DNA from 4 places in the Rahnella sp. 2050 genome. Region 1 is predicted to be linked to each of the others. Evidence: predicted binding sites of a transcription regulator. Region 1 holds the regulator's gene; each other region holds the start of a gene.
The links. The regulator CRP, encoded in region 1, controls carbon source genes, mostly activating them, when cyclic AMP is high. The targets are predictions, from matches to a motif close to ATGTGANNNNNNTCACAT.
Positions count from the first base shown of each region.

Region 1 (4,218 bases):
CTTGGTTTGCGTGCGGCGGAACTGGAAGGCGACAGTTTTCATCATTTCACCCGTCCTGAAATGGATGCGGCAATACGCAAGGCGCGCGATCTGGGACGTCATATCAGCTACTTCGGGCCGGAAGCCAATGACTTTGGTTTGCTGGAAAAAAGCTTTATCGAATACGGTAAAACCGGCACTGGCCGTTCACGTAAGTATCTGCATACTTATGACGAAGCCGTTCCCTACAATCAGGTGCCGGGTACCTTTACGCCGTGGCAGGCGTTGCCGGAACCGACGGATATTTTGTTTTACGAAGGGTTACACGGTGGTGTGGTGGCGGACAAAATTGACGTTGCCGCGCAGGTCGACCTGCTGGTCGGCGTAGTGCCTATCGTCAACCTCGAATGGATCCAGAAACTGGTGCGCGATACCGGCGAGCGCGGGCATTCCCGTGAAGCGGTGATGGATTCCGTCGTGCGTTCGATGGATGACTATATCAATTACATTACGCCGCAGTTTTCCCGCACACACATCAATTTCCAGCGGGTACCCACCATCGACACCTCGAACCCGTTTGCCGCCAAAGCCATTCCGTCACTGGATGAAAGCTTTGTGGTGATTCATTTTCAGGGACTGGATGACATCGATTTCCCGTATCTGCTGGCCATGCTGCAAGGGTCGTTTATCTCGCACATCAAAACACTGGTGGTGCCGGGCGGCAAAATGGGGCTGGCGATGGAGCTGATCATGGCGCCGCTGGTGCAGCGCCTGATGGAAGGCAAGAAGATCGAGTAAACTTTATTCGGCTGCAATCACTTCAAAGCTGTGGGTGATTGTGGCCGCTTTACCCAGCATCAGAGACACAGAACAGTATTTTTCGGCAGACAGGCTGACCGCACGTTCAACAATCTTATCGGTCAGATCCTTACCGGTGACGATAAAATGCAGATTGATGTGAGTGAACAGACGCGGCGCTTCTTCGCGGCGTTGTGAGGTCAGCTTCACTTCACAATCACGCACGTCATTACGACCTTTTTGCAAAATTGACACCACGTCGATTGCACTACACCCCCCTGCGGACATCAGTAACATTTCCATCGGGCTTGGGGCTTTATCACCCGCGTTTCCATCCATTGAAATCTGATGACCCGATGCAGACTCACCTAAAAATGTCAGTCCTTCAACCCATTTGACACGTGCATGCATGAACTATTCTCCCGGTGAATAAACTTGTCGAAATCTGCTCTCAGAGTACCCTTTCACCTAAAATCTGGCAACGTAACCCGATCGCCATCATGCTGAAGCGAGACAACAGAAGACAGCATCTCAAACCTGTGCTACAAACAAAGCCGAAACATACTTTCCAGTAAATTGCGGTGACGGTTTTTGCGGTTTAAGTACAGAACCCACGGTGATGACAGCAATAAACAGGCTGTTGCACTCCGACATCCGCTTGCAGCATTTCTGGAGAGTTATATGCTGAAAGGGCGCTTTGGATTTGAAGTGCCGTACAGGGAACTCTGAGCCCTGTGATTTTGGGCAGCGATAACAACAGAGGATAATAGCAAATGGTTCTCGGCAAGCCACAAACAGACCCGACTCTTGAATGGTTCCTGTCTCACTGTCATATACATAAGTATCCTTCTAAAAGTACGCTGATTCACCAGGGTGAAAAAGCCGAAACGCTTTACTACATCGTGAAAGGGTCAGTTGCTGTCCTGATTAAAGATGAAGAAGGCAAGGAAATGATACTGTCCTACCTTAACCAAGGTGACTTCATCGGTGAGCTGGGACTCTTCGAAGAAGGTCAGGAACGCAGTGCCTGGGTACGTGCTAAAACTGCCTGTGAAGTGGCTGAAATTTCATATAAAAAATTCCGCCAGCTGATTCAGGTTAACCCGGATATTCTGATGCGTCTCTCCGCGCAGATGGCCAACCGTCTGCAAGTGACGTCAGAGAAAGTCGGCAACCTTGCCTTCCTTGACGTTACCGGTCGTATCGCTCAAACCTTGCTCAATCTGGCTAAACAGCCTGATGCAATGACCCATCCGGACGGGATGCAAATCAAGATTACCCGCCAGGAAATTGGCCAAATCGTCGGTTGTTCACGTGAAACAGTCGGACGCATTCTCAAAATGCTGGAAGATCAAAGCCTGATCTCCGCACACGGTAAAACGATTGTCGTTTACGGCACACGTTAATCCCTCAAAAATTGGCGCGGCAAAACACTGTCGCGCCTTTTTTATGGGCTAAGCTTTACCCATGACGCTATGGCGAAGACTGTTTTACCATCCTGAAGTGAACTACGCGCTGCGCCAGACGCTGGTGTTGTGCTTACCTGTTGGCATTTGCTGGCTGTTTGGCAATTTGCAAATGGGCCTGCTGTTTTCCCTCTGCCCGGCCTGTTGTAACATCGCCGGTCTGGATACCCCGCATAAACGCTTTTTCAAACGCCTGCTCGTCGGCGGTTCACTCTTTGCCGTGAGCAGCCTTCTGCTGCAACTGATGCTCGAAAGCTGGCATATACCGCTGCCGCTGATCATGCTGTCGCTGGCGTTACTGCTCGGCGTCACCGGTGAAATCAGCCCGCTGCATGCGCGCCTGCTGCCCGGTGCGCTGGTGGCGACTATCTTCACGCTGAGTATGGTGGGCGTGCGCCCGATGTGGCAGGCCCCGGTGTTGTTCGCCGCTGGCACAGCCTGGTACGGATTGTTTAACTGGGCGTGGTTTCGTATTTCGGAAGAACAGCCGATGCGCGAAACACTCAGCCAGCTCTATCTGCAACTCGCGGATTATTTCGAAGCCAAGTACAGCCTGCTGACGCAACATACCGATCCCGAAACCGCGTTACCCCCACTGCTAGCCCGCCAGCAGCAGGTTATCGACCTGATTGCCCTGCTTTATCAGCAATTACACATGTTGCCCCAGCACGGACATCATCATCACCATAAGCGGCTGTTTCAGCGTTTTCAGGTGGCGCTCGATTTGCAGGAGCACATTACAGTGAGCCTGCATCAGCCGGAAGAAGTGCAGAAACTGGTGGAGGAAAGCCATGCCGAAGCGGTTATCCGCCGAAATGCACAGGTGATTTCCACCCGTCTTCGGGTGATTGCCGACGATATTCTTTATCACCGTTTATCCGGGCGCTTTACGATGGCCAATGAGCTGACCGCGCTGGAGAAAATCGCCGCGCGCAACCCGGACAATCCGGTAGGTCAGTTTTGTTATTACCATTTCAGCCGCATTGCCCGTCTGTTACGCACACAGCGGCCGTTGTACAAACGTGACCTGATGAACACCCAGCCGCGTTTGCCCTTCTGGCCCGCGCTGAAAAGCTATCTTTCCTTCAAATCCGTGGCACTGCGTAATGCCGCACGTTTGGGCATTATTCTGGCGATTGGCAGCAGTCTGGGTCTGTTCTTCAATTTGCCCAAACCCTACTGGATCTTGCTGACTATCATGTTGGTCAGCCAGAACGGTTATAACGCCACGCGGGTGAGGATCCAGCACCGTGCACTCGGTACGCTGGCCGGATTGCTGATTGCCTCAGGCTTGCTCAAACTGGAACTGCCGGAAGGCACCACGCTGCTGTGCATGTTGCTGATCACCCTGTTGTCCTATACCGTTCTGCGCAAAAACTACGGACTGGCGATGGTCGGCATGACGGTGACTGCAGTGTATACCCTGCAATTGCTGGCGATGAACGGCGTGCATTTTCTGGTACCACGACTGGTCGATACCCTGATCGGCTGCGCGCTGGCCTTTGGTGGCACTATCTGGCTGTGGCCGCAATGGCAAAGCGGTTTGCTGCGCCAGAATGCACACCAGGCGCTGGAAATCTATCAGGACGCTATCCGCCTGCTGCTCGAGGAAAGCCCCGACACCGCCAAACTGGCGTACACCCGTATGCAGGTCAATCAGGCGCACAATAAGCTGTTCACTTCGCTAAATCAGGCGATGCAGGAGCCGGGTTTTAACTCACATTATCTGGCGGATATGCGTTTGTGGGTGACGCACAGTCAGTTTGTGGTTGAGCATATCAACGCGATGACGATCCTCGCCCGCGAGCATTACATGCTGCCGGAAAAACTGGCGACAGAGTATTTACAGACCTGCGAAATCGCGCTGCAAAGCTGTCAGCAACGACTGCTCTACGACGGGCCGGGCAGCGAGAACAACCTGTTTAATGCGCCGGAACTTCACCCGGATATGCCACTGACCGAAATGGAACGCCAT
Region 1 covers NZ_JBEPKE010000004.1:367,602-371,819, reverse strand. Annotated here, with positions in the region: gene ABIC79_RS17730 (phosphoribulokinase) at 1-777, shown strand, start outside; gene ABIC79_RS17725 (OsmC family protein) at 781-1,188, opposite strand; gene crp (cAMP-activated global transcriptional regulator CRP) at 1,551-2,183, shown strand; gene ABIC79_RS17715 (YccS/YhfK family putative transporter) at 2,245-4,218, shown strand, end outside.

Region 2 (4,218 bases), on a different contig from region 1:
TTCGATAGTAGAGTGCGTACCGAACAGCTTGATGTTACCGATGTAACGGCTGCTGATGTCGCCTTCGTTAGCGATAGCGCCAACGATGTGACGAACTTCAACGCCATCGTCACGACCCACTTCGATGCGATACAGTTCCATTTCGCCAGCGTCACGACGCTCACGACGTGGGCTGTCGCCATCACGTGCAGGACGATCATTGCTACGTACCGGACGGTCACGACGATCGCCACGATCACCGCGGTCACCACGTTCTTCGAATTCACGACGTGGCGGACGGCTTTTGAAGACCGGATCCGCTGCAACGATCAAAGGACGTTCGCCCTGTGCCATTTTCAACAGTGCCGCCGCCAGTGTTTCAACGTCCAGCTCTTCTGCAGGTTGCAGTTTCGCCAGCAGCGCACGGTATTGATCCAGATCGCTGCTTTCCAGTTGTTGCTGAACTTTCGCTGCAAACTTAGCCAGACGACGTTCGCCCAGAACTTCTGCAGTTGGGATTTCAACTTCTGGAATGGTCAGCTTCATGGTGCGTTCAATGTTACGCAGCAAACGACGTTCACGGTTCTCAACGAACAGCAGTGCGCGACCCGCACGGCCAGCACGACCGGTACGACCGATACGGTGAACGTAAGATTCTGAGTCCATCGGGATGTCGTAGTTAACAACCAGGCTGATACGTTCTACATCGAGGCCACGTGCTGCCACGTCGGTTGCGATCAAAATGTCCAGACGGCCATCTTTCAGACGTTCCAGAGTCTGCTCGCGCAGTGCCTGATTCATGTCACCGTTCAGTGCAGCACTGCTGTAGCCACTGCGTTCCAGCGCTTCAGCCACTTCCAGCGTTGCGTTTTTGGTACGAACGAAGATGATCGCCGCATCAAAATCTTCTGCTTCCAGGAAACGCACCAGCGCTTCGTTTTTGCGCAGACCGTAGACAGACCAGTAGCTCTGGCTGATGTCAGGACGCGTGGTCACGCTTGACTGGATACGCACTTCCTGAGGATCTTTCATGAAGCGACGGGTAATGCGACGGATAGCTTCTGGCATAGTTGCAGAGAACAACGCGGTCTGATGTTCAGCCGGGATCTGCGCCATGATAGTTTCGACGTCTTCGATGAAGCCCATACGCAGCATTTCATCAGCTTCGTCCAGCACCAGGCCACTCAGGTTAGAGAGGTTCAGGGTGCCGCGTTTCAGGTGGTCCAGCAGGCGGCCCGGTGTACCCACAACAACTTGTGGTCCCTGACGCAGTGCGCGCAACTGGACGTCATAGCGCTGGCCGCCATAAAGGGCAACCACATTCACGCCATGCATGTGTTTAGAGAAATCAGTCATTGCTTCAGCAACCTGAACCGCCAGTTCGCGGGTAGGTGCCAGAACAAGAATTTGTGGTGCTTTCAGTGAAGCATCAATATTGTGCAGCAGCGGTAAAGAGAATGCGGCTGTTTTACCGGAACCTGTCTGAGCCATACCCAGAACGTCGCGGCCACTTAACAGGTGAGGAATACACTCAGCCTGGATTGGTGAAGGTTTTTCGTAGCCCAAATCAGTAAGGGCAGAAATGATCGGAGCAGACAGCCCCAGGTCAGCAAAAGAGGTTTCAAGCTCAGTAGTCATGTACACGTGCCTCATTAATAATGGCAGCCAGTCTACATAACTCGTCGAGAAAATTTTCAGTCATTTTCATTGAAAAGTGTGAACCGGCTCAAATTAGATTATAAAACGAACAAAGCAACCCTCGCCCGTTAAGGCGCTTAAAAATGGTAAATACCATGATTAAAAGGCTGATTGGTGTCGTCAGCTATTGCTGGTCCGATTCTGATAGGTCGTCTTGCTCATGGCCCAAAAGCGCCAATTCCAACAATGCATAGCGGTGCTCAACAAAGTTATGGACGTTGTTAGCTACCGTCAGTTTGAACAGTGCCGCGGCGCTGTTCTTGTCCCCCAGACTTAGGTAATGTTTACCTAAATAGAAGTCAGTTTCACTGAGATGCTCAGCGAGCGAAGTGTTATCCGTTGCTTCTGCCTTGAGGCGTTCCATCAGCGTAGATTCGCTGATTTTGCCCAGGTAGAATTCGACGATATTCCATCCCCATTGCCCTCTGTCCGCTTTGTCATAACGCTGTTGAAGCGCTACGTCGGCATTCTTTGGATTGATTTCTCGCTCCGCAAGATAAAGCCATAACGAACGGAAGGGATCATTTGGATCGTCTCGATAAAACGCCTGCAGATCATCCTGCGCTAACGAGAATCGGCCACCGTAATACAGGGCGATACCTCGGTTCAAACGCGCGTAGTTGTAAGTTGGATCAAGCTCTAGTACAGAATCAAACGCTTCATAGGCAGCATCGAAATTGCCTGCCTGCGTTAGGTAAATCCCCAGGTAGTTAAAAACTTCTGGCATATCAGGACGAATAGACAGCGCTTGTGAAAAATCATTTCGCGCCAGTGCTCTTAGCCCGAGACTATCATACAGCACACCGCGCTCATATAATAGCTGTGCTCTCTCATCATCGGTTAATGACCGACTGGCAAGTATTTGTTCCATGCGTGCCAGGATGACTTCCTGCTGCAACGTCGGCTGCAACGGAATCGCCAGAACTTCATTTTTACGCCAATCATGGTTGCTGCATCCTGCCAACATAAGTGCTGTCGCAACATAACACCAGCGCAAGAAAGGCTTCATTTCTACTCCCGGAGACAAACATTGGATGAACATCCTGTCATCCGCTTGCTTAACACAAACGCGTCCTGCGTCCGTGAGACGAACAGCTCCTTCCCAAATGGAAAGGAGCTGTAAAACTTCTGTTACAGATTATTCTGCTGCAGGTTGCTCAGTTGTTTCGTCCTGAGAAGGTGCGGTAGCTTCTTTGATGCTCAGACGCACACGACCCTGACGGTCAACTTCGAGAACTTTAACCGGAACTTCCTGGCCCATCTGCAGGTAATCAGTCACTTTCTCTACACGCTTGTCAGCGATTTGAGAAATATGCACCAGACCTTCTTTACCGCCGCCGATGGCAACAAATGCGCCAAAGTCTACGATACGGGTCACTTTACCCTGATAGATACGGCCAACTTCGATTTCAGCAGTGATCTCTTCGATACGACGAATAGCGTATTTCGCTTTCTCGCCGTCGGTGGCTGCGATTTTCACAGTACCGTCATCTTCGATTTCGATCGTGGTGCCGGTTTCTTCGGTCAGCGCACGAATCACAGAACCACCTTTACCGATCACGTCCTTGATTTTGTCCGGGCTGATCTTGATGGTGTGGATACGCGGAGCAAACTGAGAGATATCGCCACGTGGAATGCTGATAGCTTGTTCCATCACGCCCAGAATGTGCAGACGTGCACCCTTAGCCTGATTCAGAGCCACCTGCATGATTTCGCGGGTGATACCTTCGATTTTAATGTCCATTTGCAGCGCGGTGATACCGTCGCGGCTACCGGCCACTTTAAAGTCCATGTCGCCCAGATGATCTTCGTCACCCAGAATGTCGGACAGAACGATAAAGCTTTCGCCTTCTTTAACCAGACCCATTGCGATACCCGCAACAGCGGCTTTAATCGGAACACCTGCGTCCATCAGGGCCAGAGATGCGCCACAAACAGAAGCCATTGAAGATGAACCGTTGGATTCAGTGATTTCAGAAACCACACGTACGGTGTACGGGAAGTCTTCTGGTTTTGGCATCATCGCCAGCACGCCACGCTTAGCAAGACGGCCATGGCCAATCTCACGACGTTTTGGCGAACCCACCATCCCAGTTTCACCTACTGAGTACGGAGGGAAGTTGTAATGGAACAGGAAGCTGTCAGTTTTTTCGCCCATCAGCTCATCCAGGTTCTGTGCATCACGCGCAGTACCCAGAGTGGCAGTGACCAGCGCCTGAGTTTCGCCACGGGTGAACAAAGCAGAACCGTGAGTACGTGGCAGAACGCCAGTGCGCACGTCCAGACCACGGATCATGTCTTTTTCGCGACCATCAATACGCGGCTCGCCACGCAGCACACGGCTACGAACCACATTCTTCTCGATGCTGCCCAGAATGTCAGAGATTTCACCAGCGTCCAGGGATTCGTCTTCAGCCTGCAGAGCCTGAACAACGTCAGCTTTGATCACATTAATCTGGTTGTAACGTTCTTGTTTCTCGGTGATCAGGTACGCATCACCCAGACGGGATTCAGACAAGGCAGCGACGCGAGCGTGCAGCT
Region 2 covers NZ_JBEPKE010000005.1:242,507-246,724, forward strand. Annotated here, with positions in the region: gene ABIC79_RS19175 (DEAD/DEAH family ATP-dependent RNA helicase) at 1-1,617, opposite strand, end outside; gene yrbN (protein YrbN) at 1,607-1,687, opposite strand; gene nlpI (lipoprotein NlpI) at 1,802-2,686, opposite strand; gene pnp (polyribonucleotide nucleotidyltransferase) at 2,816-4,218, opposite strand, start outside.
Region 2: the regulator CRP is predicted to act here: its motif matches at 1,694-1,711, upstream of yrbN (protein YrbN).

Region 3 (4,218 bases), on a different contig from region 1:
TTTCCTGCGGTTCCGGCGGGAAACGTCGCGCCTGTTCTGGTGCGTCTACACTGTCTTTGCGTGGCAGCGTTTTCCACAGAGAATTCACCTGACTTTGCAGGTATTCCTCACGGCTTTTTTGCCGCGCCAGTTCTTCCTGCAGGGAGATTTTTTGCGGACGTTTATAGCGGTCAACGCCGTAATTCATCAGCGCGTGACAGGAATCCAGCAACCGTTCAACTTCATCGACACCATAGCGTTCCTCGCATTCACTGATATAACGCTTGGCGAACAGCAGGTAATCGACGATGGAACTGGCATCGGTCCAGCTTCTGAACAGATAGTTATTTTTGAAGAAAGAGTTATGCCCGTAGCAGGCATGGGCCATCACCAGCGCCTGCATGGTGATCGTATTTTCTTCCATCAGATAAGCGATACACGGGTTGGAGTTAATGACGATTTCGTACGCCAGACCTTGTTGTCCGTGCTTATACAGCTGTTCGGTTTCGATGAATTTCTTCCCGAACGACCAGTGAGTGTAATTGATCGGCATGCCAATGCTGGAATAGGCATCCATCATTTGTTCGGAAGTGATGATCTCGATTTGATGCGGATAAGTTTCAAGCCGGTAGGACTTCGCCACCCGGTCAATCTCTTCGAGATAGGTTTGCAATAACTCAAACGTCCAGTCCGGTCCATCGCTAAGACGTTTGTCCTCAGTTTTTTGCTTTTGGGTCACTGTCGTCATAAGCCGCACCCTCATTCAGTTATGGACGCTACAGAGTGTTTGATTCACAACCTTTTCTTAAGATTTCGCACGTCCATTGATAATCGTAGCTCAATCTGAGTGTGTCGTTAGATAAACACCATGAATCCATTCCTCAACAAATCTATATCCTTAAGGCCGGAGACTGTCAATCGGCGGGCAATAAAGAGCCCAAAGCCGCGTACAGTCTGGCTTTGGGCGAACAATATCAGGAGACAGGCGCAAACAGCGGGGGATTAACTGCGGATAAATTCTAACAAATCCTGATTTATCTGATTCTTGTGTGTGCTGCACAGACCATGAGATGCGCCCGCATAAACCTTACCTTTGCCATTTGGCAACAACTTAAGCGCAGCTTCGCTGGAGGAAGCGGGTGGCACAATCTGGTCATCATCACCGTAAATCACCAGCGTCGGGATCGTCATCTTCTTCAGGTCTTCGCGCTGATCGGTTTCAGAAAACGCTTTAACACAATCATAAAGTGCTTTTATTGAACCCTGCATACCCTGGAGCCAGAAACTTTGGCGTAAACCTTCTGACACCTCAGCACCGGGGCGGTTGAAACCATAAAATGCGTCGGGTAAGTCCAGGAAAAATTGGGAACGATCTTTCGTCACACCGCCACGGATACCATCGAAAACAGAAAGAGGTAATCCTCCGGGATTGAAATCCGTTTTGATCATAATCGGTGGCACTGCACCAATTAACACCGCTTTTGCCACCCGTGAGGTGCCGTGCCTGCCAATATAACGGGCAACTTCGCCGCCGCCGGTAGAGTGCCCGACGTGTATCGCGTCTTTGAGATCCAGATAAGCCGTCAGTTCGGCCATGTCATCTCCGTACTGGTCCATATTATTGCCTTCCCATGACTGAGAAGAACGCCCGTGTCCGCGGCGGTCGTGGGCAATAACGCGATAACCATGTTCTGCCAGAAACAGCATCTGATCTTCAAAAGCATCCGACGACAGGGGCCAGCCGTGACTAAAAACCACCGGCTGTCCGCTGCCCCAATCCTTATAAAAAAGTTGTGTACCATCTTTAAGCTTCAGAAAGTTTGAGTTATTCACAATCGACTCCTTATTGCTGAAAATTGCTGAAATGAACGGTGCAAAACAGAAACCGATTGAAGTGTAGGTCAGTAATTGCGTCGTTGCGATATGAGTCACATTTTTAAAATGGCAACGTGGCGGGACAGGGTATGAAATTTAACCTGATACTTAGCAGGGTTTATATATTGAAACTTAATTTTTACGGGTATAGCATTAACCCGCTATTGTTTGTTATTGATGCTTTAGGAGGTCAAGAAAATGGTAAATACCTTTACTTATGATAGATATAGAAATCGTATCGGCCAGGGCGTTCGTGTAATGGATGCCGAAACGGGCGTTACCGGCAAAATTACCGCGTTCAGGGTGAAATCGAGTTCACCGGAAGAAATTCGCCGCGAAAGTTGTGTGCAACTGGAAGGGCAGACGGGCCTGTTTAAACCTGTCTCTCTGATGAGACTGGAAACGACGTCTGCCTGATTTTTTCTGTTACGCCGGTAAATTCCCGCAATATAAGGCCACTATGAATAGTGGCCTTAATGTTTTACGCAGCCACTTCGGCTTTGCCTCGTTTTATAAATCCCCGTTCAACCTGAACGTCAATTCTCCGCGCAGCGTGAGGGAATATCACATGCCTGTTTTTTTGTGGTGTTTTATTCCGACAATTGGCTTGTATACAAGAATAAAAACCTGCAGCAAAACTGCCCCTGATGCGTCGGGAGTCTTGTGACATCAATGCAATCAATGCTGTCATTACGCCATAAATTTCTTGTCGCATGGCCGGAATGTTGCGGAATATCGTTATTTATTTCTGGCTATTGAAATAAATGCTGTCATGAACGATAAATAAATGTGAAAGACCTCACGGTTGTGAGTGCCTGTGTTGGTGATTTTTCTCAGTCAGGTTAATTTCCTGTCATCAGAATATTATGCTTTGTTTTGTCGTGGAGTGGAGTCGATATGCGTGTGGTGATTTTAGGCAGTGGTGTGGTCGGTGTCGCCAGTGCATGGTATCTGGCTAAAGCGGGTCATCAGGTGACGGTTATTGACCGCCAGTCCGGCCCGGCAGAAGAAACCAGTGCGGGTAATGCAGGACAGATCTCACCGGGCTATGCTGCGCCGTGGGCGGCTCCGGGGGTTCCGGTCAAAGCCGTCAAATGGATGTTCCAGAAGCACGCGCCTCTGGCGATTCGCCTCGACGGAACACAGTTCCAGCTTAAATGGATGTGGCAAATGCTGCGTAACTGCAACATGGACCACTATCAAACCAACAAAAGCCGCATGGTGCGTCTGGCGGAATACAGCCGTGACTGCATGAAAGCGTTACGCGAAGATACCGGCATTCAGTACGAGGGACGGCAGGGTGGCACGTTGCAGCTTTTCCGCACCGCGCAGCAGTTTGAAAGCGCAGCCAAAGATATTGCGGTGCTGGAAGACGCCGGTGTGCCGTATCAGTTGCTCGAATCCAGCCAGCTGGCGACTGCAGAACCGGCGCTGGCTCAGGTTGCGCACAAACTGACCGGCGGCCTGCGTTTACCCAATGATGAAACCGGCGACTGCCAGATGTTTACCCGCAAGCTGGCAGACATGGCGCGTCAGGCGGGAGTTATCTTCGAATTTAACCGCACGGTGGATAAGCTGCATATTGAAAATGGCGAAATCACTGGCGTGCAGTGTGGCAATGAGATCGTCAAGGCGGATGCATACGTGGTGGCATTCGGATCGTATTCCACCGCGTTGCTGCGTGATCTGGTCTCCATTCCGGTTTATCCGCTGAAAGGCTATTCCCTGACGATTCCGATTACTGATCCGGCTTCTGCGCCGGTGTCTACCGTACTGGATGAAACCTATAAAATTGCTATCACCCGTTTTGATGACCGCATCCGCGTCGGCGGTATGGCGGAGATTGTCGGCTTCAACCTGAAGCTGGCGCAGGCGCGCCGCGAAACGCTGGAGATGGTGGTCAAAGATCTCTATCCGAACGGCGGCAACGTCGAACAGGCCACGTTCTGGACGGGGTTGCGTCCGATGACGCCGGATGGCACGCCGATTGTCGGGCGTACGCGCATTAAGAATTTGTATCTCAATACCGGCCACGGCACGCTGGGCTGGACGATGGCCTGCGGCTCCGGGCAGTTGCTCTCGGACATTATGTCCGGCGTGACGCCTGCGATCCCATCCGATGATCTCTCGGTTGAGCGTTACAGCCCGGATTTCATTGCCCGTCCGGCTGGCCCGCACAAAATGCATCCGGTAGGCTGAACCTGCTGTAATCCGATCCCATGCGGGGTTTGATACCGCATGGTTTTTACTTTGCTTATTGCCGGAGCTGGTATGCCTCGCCCGATTTCAGCCACATTGTCTCAGTCTGCGTTAACTCAAAACCTGAACATCATTCGCGGTTTTGCCGCCAACAGTAAAGTCTGG
Region 3 covers NZ_JBEPKE010000001.1:411,067-415,284, reverse strand. Annotated here, with positions in the region: gene ABIC79_RS01735 (SpoVR family protein) at 1-727, opposite strand, end outside; gene ABIC79_RS01730 (alpha/beta fold hydrolase) at 982-1,812, opposite strand; gene ydfZ (putative selenium delivery protein YdfZ) at 2,053-2,271, shown strand; gene ABIC79_RS01720 (D-amino acid dehydrogenase) at 2,752-4,053, shown strand; gene dadX (catabolic alanine racemase DadX) at 4,126-4,218, shown strand, end outside.
Region 3: the regulator CRP is predicted to act here: its motif matches at 1,896-1,913, upstream of ydfZ (putative selenium delivery protein YdfZ).

Region 4 (4,218 bases), on a different contig from region 1:
GGGATGACTATACCGGAATCATTTCGCGGACAAAAGAAAAGGGCGCCGGAGCGCCCCTGAAAAAGTTATGTCTATATTATGCATGTAATTTCATGTAAAGACGGAACAGATAAATCAGCATAAAGGCGCTGATCAGGTTGCTCACTGCGCCGAGGATCACTGCACCAATCATCGGATTCAGCGCACTCAGTACGCCAACAAACAGCATCAGCACCACCTGCGCCACAATCCACAGCATCACGGCCGGGGCGACCAGACGCACATTGCTGAAGGCCAGGCGGGTGCTCAGGCGCATTGCTTTGAACACGCCGGCATTCTCTTTACAGGAAATAACCAGTGACATTGACCAGGCAATCGCAATCAGGAATGCCGGAACAAACAGCAGCGCCAGACCGATACGGAACATGATGCTGTAAATAAACAGCAAAATGGCCAGACGTGGCAACACCGGCAATGACGAACTCAAAATTTGCGTAATACTGGCGCGAACGCCCTGAGAAATCAGTTGGATCAACGTCAGAACGCCGCCGACCAGAATAACGTTTCCGGCGAGCGTTGACAGCAGAGCGGCCAGGCTGTAACGGAAAATCGCGCTTTGCTGCTCCGGAGTAATCTGCTGCTCAATATATCCCATCATATCGCCGACGCTCATGCCGGTCATGTTACTCATCAGTTGCCCGATGGCCTCGACCTGCTCAGATGAAGGACTTAAAACCCAGCTTAATATGACGGTGATTAATGCGGCCAGAACCGAGAGCGCCAAAACGCTACTCATCTGATTACGCATAAAATTATAACTGTCACGGTACAACGTACTGGCCGTGATAGACATGGACGCTCCTTGGCAAAAAGCAAAAATCAATAAGGCGGGGATTGTACCCTTTAAATACCCTCCGCCGATAGTTTTGCGCTGATTTCCTGTCAGACCCGTCGATCAATCTCTGCTTAAACGCAACTGAGGTGGCTGAGATCAATCGTCGGTAAATTTACATCCAGAGGGGGCAGGCCATACTTCGCACGGGCACGATCGCAGGCAGCATTGCCGATGCCATTCAACCCTGACTGATCGAATTCGCGGCACGGTGTCGGACGGTTGAGATAAACAGAACAGGAAACCGCATGTCCCACTTCACCCTCCAGGGCAACACAGCGCGGCGTTTTACTGTTCGTGCCTTGCATGCAACTCAGAAAAGGGGTGACTTGCTCTGTCAGTGCCTGCGGAACACAGCCGCCAGCCTCTTCAGATTCAGCCCAATAAAATGAAACGCGGAAATAAGCGCAGCATGCGCCACAGGTCATACAAGGATTGTTAATTTCGCCCATCTTGGAAGTTACCGACTCCTTACGGCACCAAACCAAAACTAACTATGAGTATGCAAATTACGCAGCACCATTTTTTTTAGCAACTGAAATATCACCTGTTAACAAAACAACAAAATCTCCTCATTTTTGATGCAGATCAATTCCTTTGTTTTTATAGATTTAGATCGCTTTGCGGAAGATGCATTTTCTTACTTTTTGTTTTAAAGATGTGATCCCGCATTGATCAAACCATACCAAAGAGTAGGTATCATTCGCGCGGTTTATAACTAATCCACACAAAGGGAAGGGACAATGAAAGCAGCATATTGGGCATTAGTGGCAGCAGCGGCATTTCCGGCAGTCTCGAGCGCACATCAGGCAGGGGATGTGATTTTTCGCGTAGGGACAGCCACGGTTCGTCCGACAGAAGGCTCGGACAACGTGCTGGGTCTGGGTTCATTTAATATCAATAACAACACGCAGATGGGATTAACCCTCGGTTACATGTTCACTGACAATATCGGGATGGAGTTGCTGGCAGCCACACCGTTCCAGCACAAAGTCGGTCTGCAAAGTACCGGGACTATCGCAGAAGTGAAACAATTACCGCCGTCTCTGATGGCGCAGTATTACTTTGGTGACCGTCAGGACAAATTGCGTCCGTACCTCGGAGTAGGTATCAACTACACCACATTTTATGACGCGGATTTCAACCAGACCGGGCGTGATGCCGGGCTGTCTGATTTAAGCGTCAAAGATTCCTGGGGTGTGGCAACGCAGGCTGGTCTGGATTACAACCTGGACGATAACTGGTTAATTAACATGTCTGTCTGGTGGATGGATATTGATACGGAAGTCAAATTCAAAGCTGGTGGTGAGCAGCAAAACATCAACACCCGGATCGACCCATGGGTCTTTATGTTTGGCGCCGGCTATCGTTTCTGATTTCCGGAAAGACGGTCCAAAAAAGAGGCGCTTCGGCGCCTCTTAGATTTTCAGTTTGCTACATTCCTGATTATTTCAGTCGCATATCATTCTCAATTGAACGCACACCGGCTACGCCGCGAGTCACTTCAACTGCACGGTTTGCATCTGCTGTTGACGTCACAAAACCACTCAACTGTACGCGGCCTTTAAAGGTCTCGACACTGATCTCAGTGGATTTAATGCTCTTATCTGCCAGCAGGGCAGATTTTACTTTTGTGGTGACGACGGTGTCATCGATGTAACCACCGGTTCCTTCTGATTTTTTGGTCGGCGCACAAGCGGCAACAGCCAGGACCACAACCGCTGCCATGCAGAATGCGGACAATGTTTTGAATAGCTTCATAAAATAACTCTCCATGATTTGTTATAAAACCAAAAGAAACAACATGTTAGCTGAGCAGATGATATCTCTCTCATACAGTATCATTGATCTGCAGAGTAATTTTAGTTTGGATTATTGAAATGGGTAATACAAATTAAGCGGGGTAAAAAAAAGTAAGAAATTAAAAGAAACAGAACCTTAGTCACTGTATGACTGAGGTTCTGTCTGAGAGAGGGTTAAGCGCGGGTCGCGGCCTTCATTTCACTGACAAAGCGGGAAAGCTGAGCCAGCATTTCAGAAGGCTGATGCTGATTGTTTTCGATGATACGCACCGTCGCTGAACCGGAAATAGCACCGGCTGCGCCTGCGGCCAGCGTTTCTTTCACCTGTGACGGTTCGGAAATACCAAAGCCCTGCAAGGGTGGCGCGGCATTGTATTCACGTAACTTATCAACCAAGTGATTCAGCGGCGTCAGCGCGCGTTTTTCAGTGCCTGTCACGCCTGCACGTGACAGCAAGTAAGTGTATCCGCGGCCATGAGACGAAATCTCACGCAGCAAATCGTCAGAGGCATTTGGCGGACAGATGAAGATAGGAGCGATGCCGTGGCGTAACGCGGCCGCACGGAATGGCGCAGATTCTTCAAACGGCACATCGGCAACCAGCACCGAATCGACGCCCACTTCAGCGCAACGCTGATAGAAGGTTTCAATACCATTGTGGAACACCAGGTTGGCATACATCAGCAGGCCAATCGGAATATCCGGATGCTTTTCGCGAATACGGGCCAGCATGTTGAAGCATTGCGTTGGCGTCACACCCGCAGCAAAAGCACGCAGGTTTGCATTCTGAATGGTCGGGCCATCGGCCAGAGGATCGGAGAACGGTACACCCAGTTCCAGTGCGTCGGCACCGGCTTCAATCAGCGTATCGATGATTGACAGTGACATCTCAACGCCCGGATCGCCCAGCGTGACGAAAGGAACAAATGCGCCTTCTTTTTTGCTTTCCAGACGCTTGAATAATTGCTGATAACGTTCCATTAAATCTCTCCCCGGGCAGTCAGGATGTCGTGTACGGTGAAAATGTCTTTGTCGCCGCGACCTGACAAATTCACGACCAGGATTTGTTCTTTCTCTGGCGTTTCCTTGATCAGTTTCAACGCATAAGCCAGCGCATGAGAGGATTCCAGCGCCGGAATAATCCCTTCATGGCGGGACAATTCTTTAAAGGCATCCAGCGCTTCATCATCGGTAATCGACACATATTCTGCACGGCCAATGCTGTTGAGAAAGGCGTGTTGCGGGCCGACGGACGGGAAATCCAGACCGGCTGAAATCGAGTAGGATTCTTCAATCTGACCCTCAGACGTCTGCATCATTGGCGCTTTCATGCCGAAATAAATGCCGACGTGACCGTGTTTAAGCGGCGCGCCGTGTTGTCCGGTTTCGATACCCAGACCACCCGGTTCAACCCCAATCAGTTTCACGCTGGTGTCGTCGATGAAATCTGCAAACATGCCAATGGCATTGGAACCGCCACCGACGCAGGCAATCACCGCATCCGGCAGACAGCCTTCGCGTTCCTGCATCTGGGATTTGGTTTCT
Region 4 covers NZ_JBEPKE010000011.1:26,359-30,576, forward strand. Annotated here, with positions in the region: gene ABIC79_RS23835 (YciC family protein) at 77-832, opposite strand; gene ABIC79_RS23840 (YkgJ family cysteine cluster protein) at 946-1,323, opposite strand; gene ompW (outer membrane protein OmpW) at 1,615-2,247, shown strand; gene ABIC79_RS23850 (BON domain-containing protein) at 2,318-2,632, opposite strand; gene trpA (tryptophan synthase subunit alpha) at 2,848-3,654, opposite strand; gene trpB (tryptophan synthase subunit beta) at 3,654-4,218, opposite strand, start outside.
Region 4: the regulator CRP is predicted to act here: its motif matches at 1,448-1,465, upstream of ompW (outer membrane protein OmpW).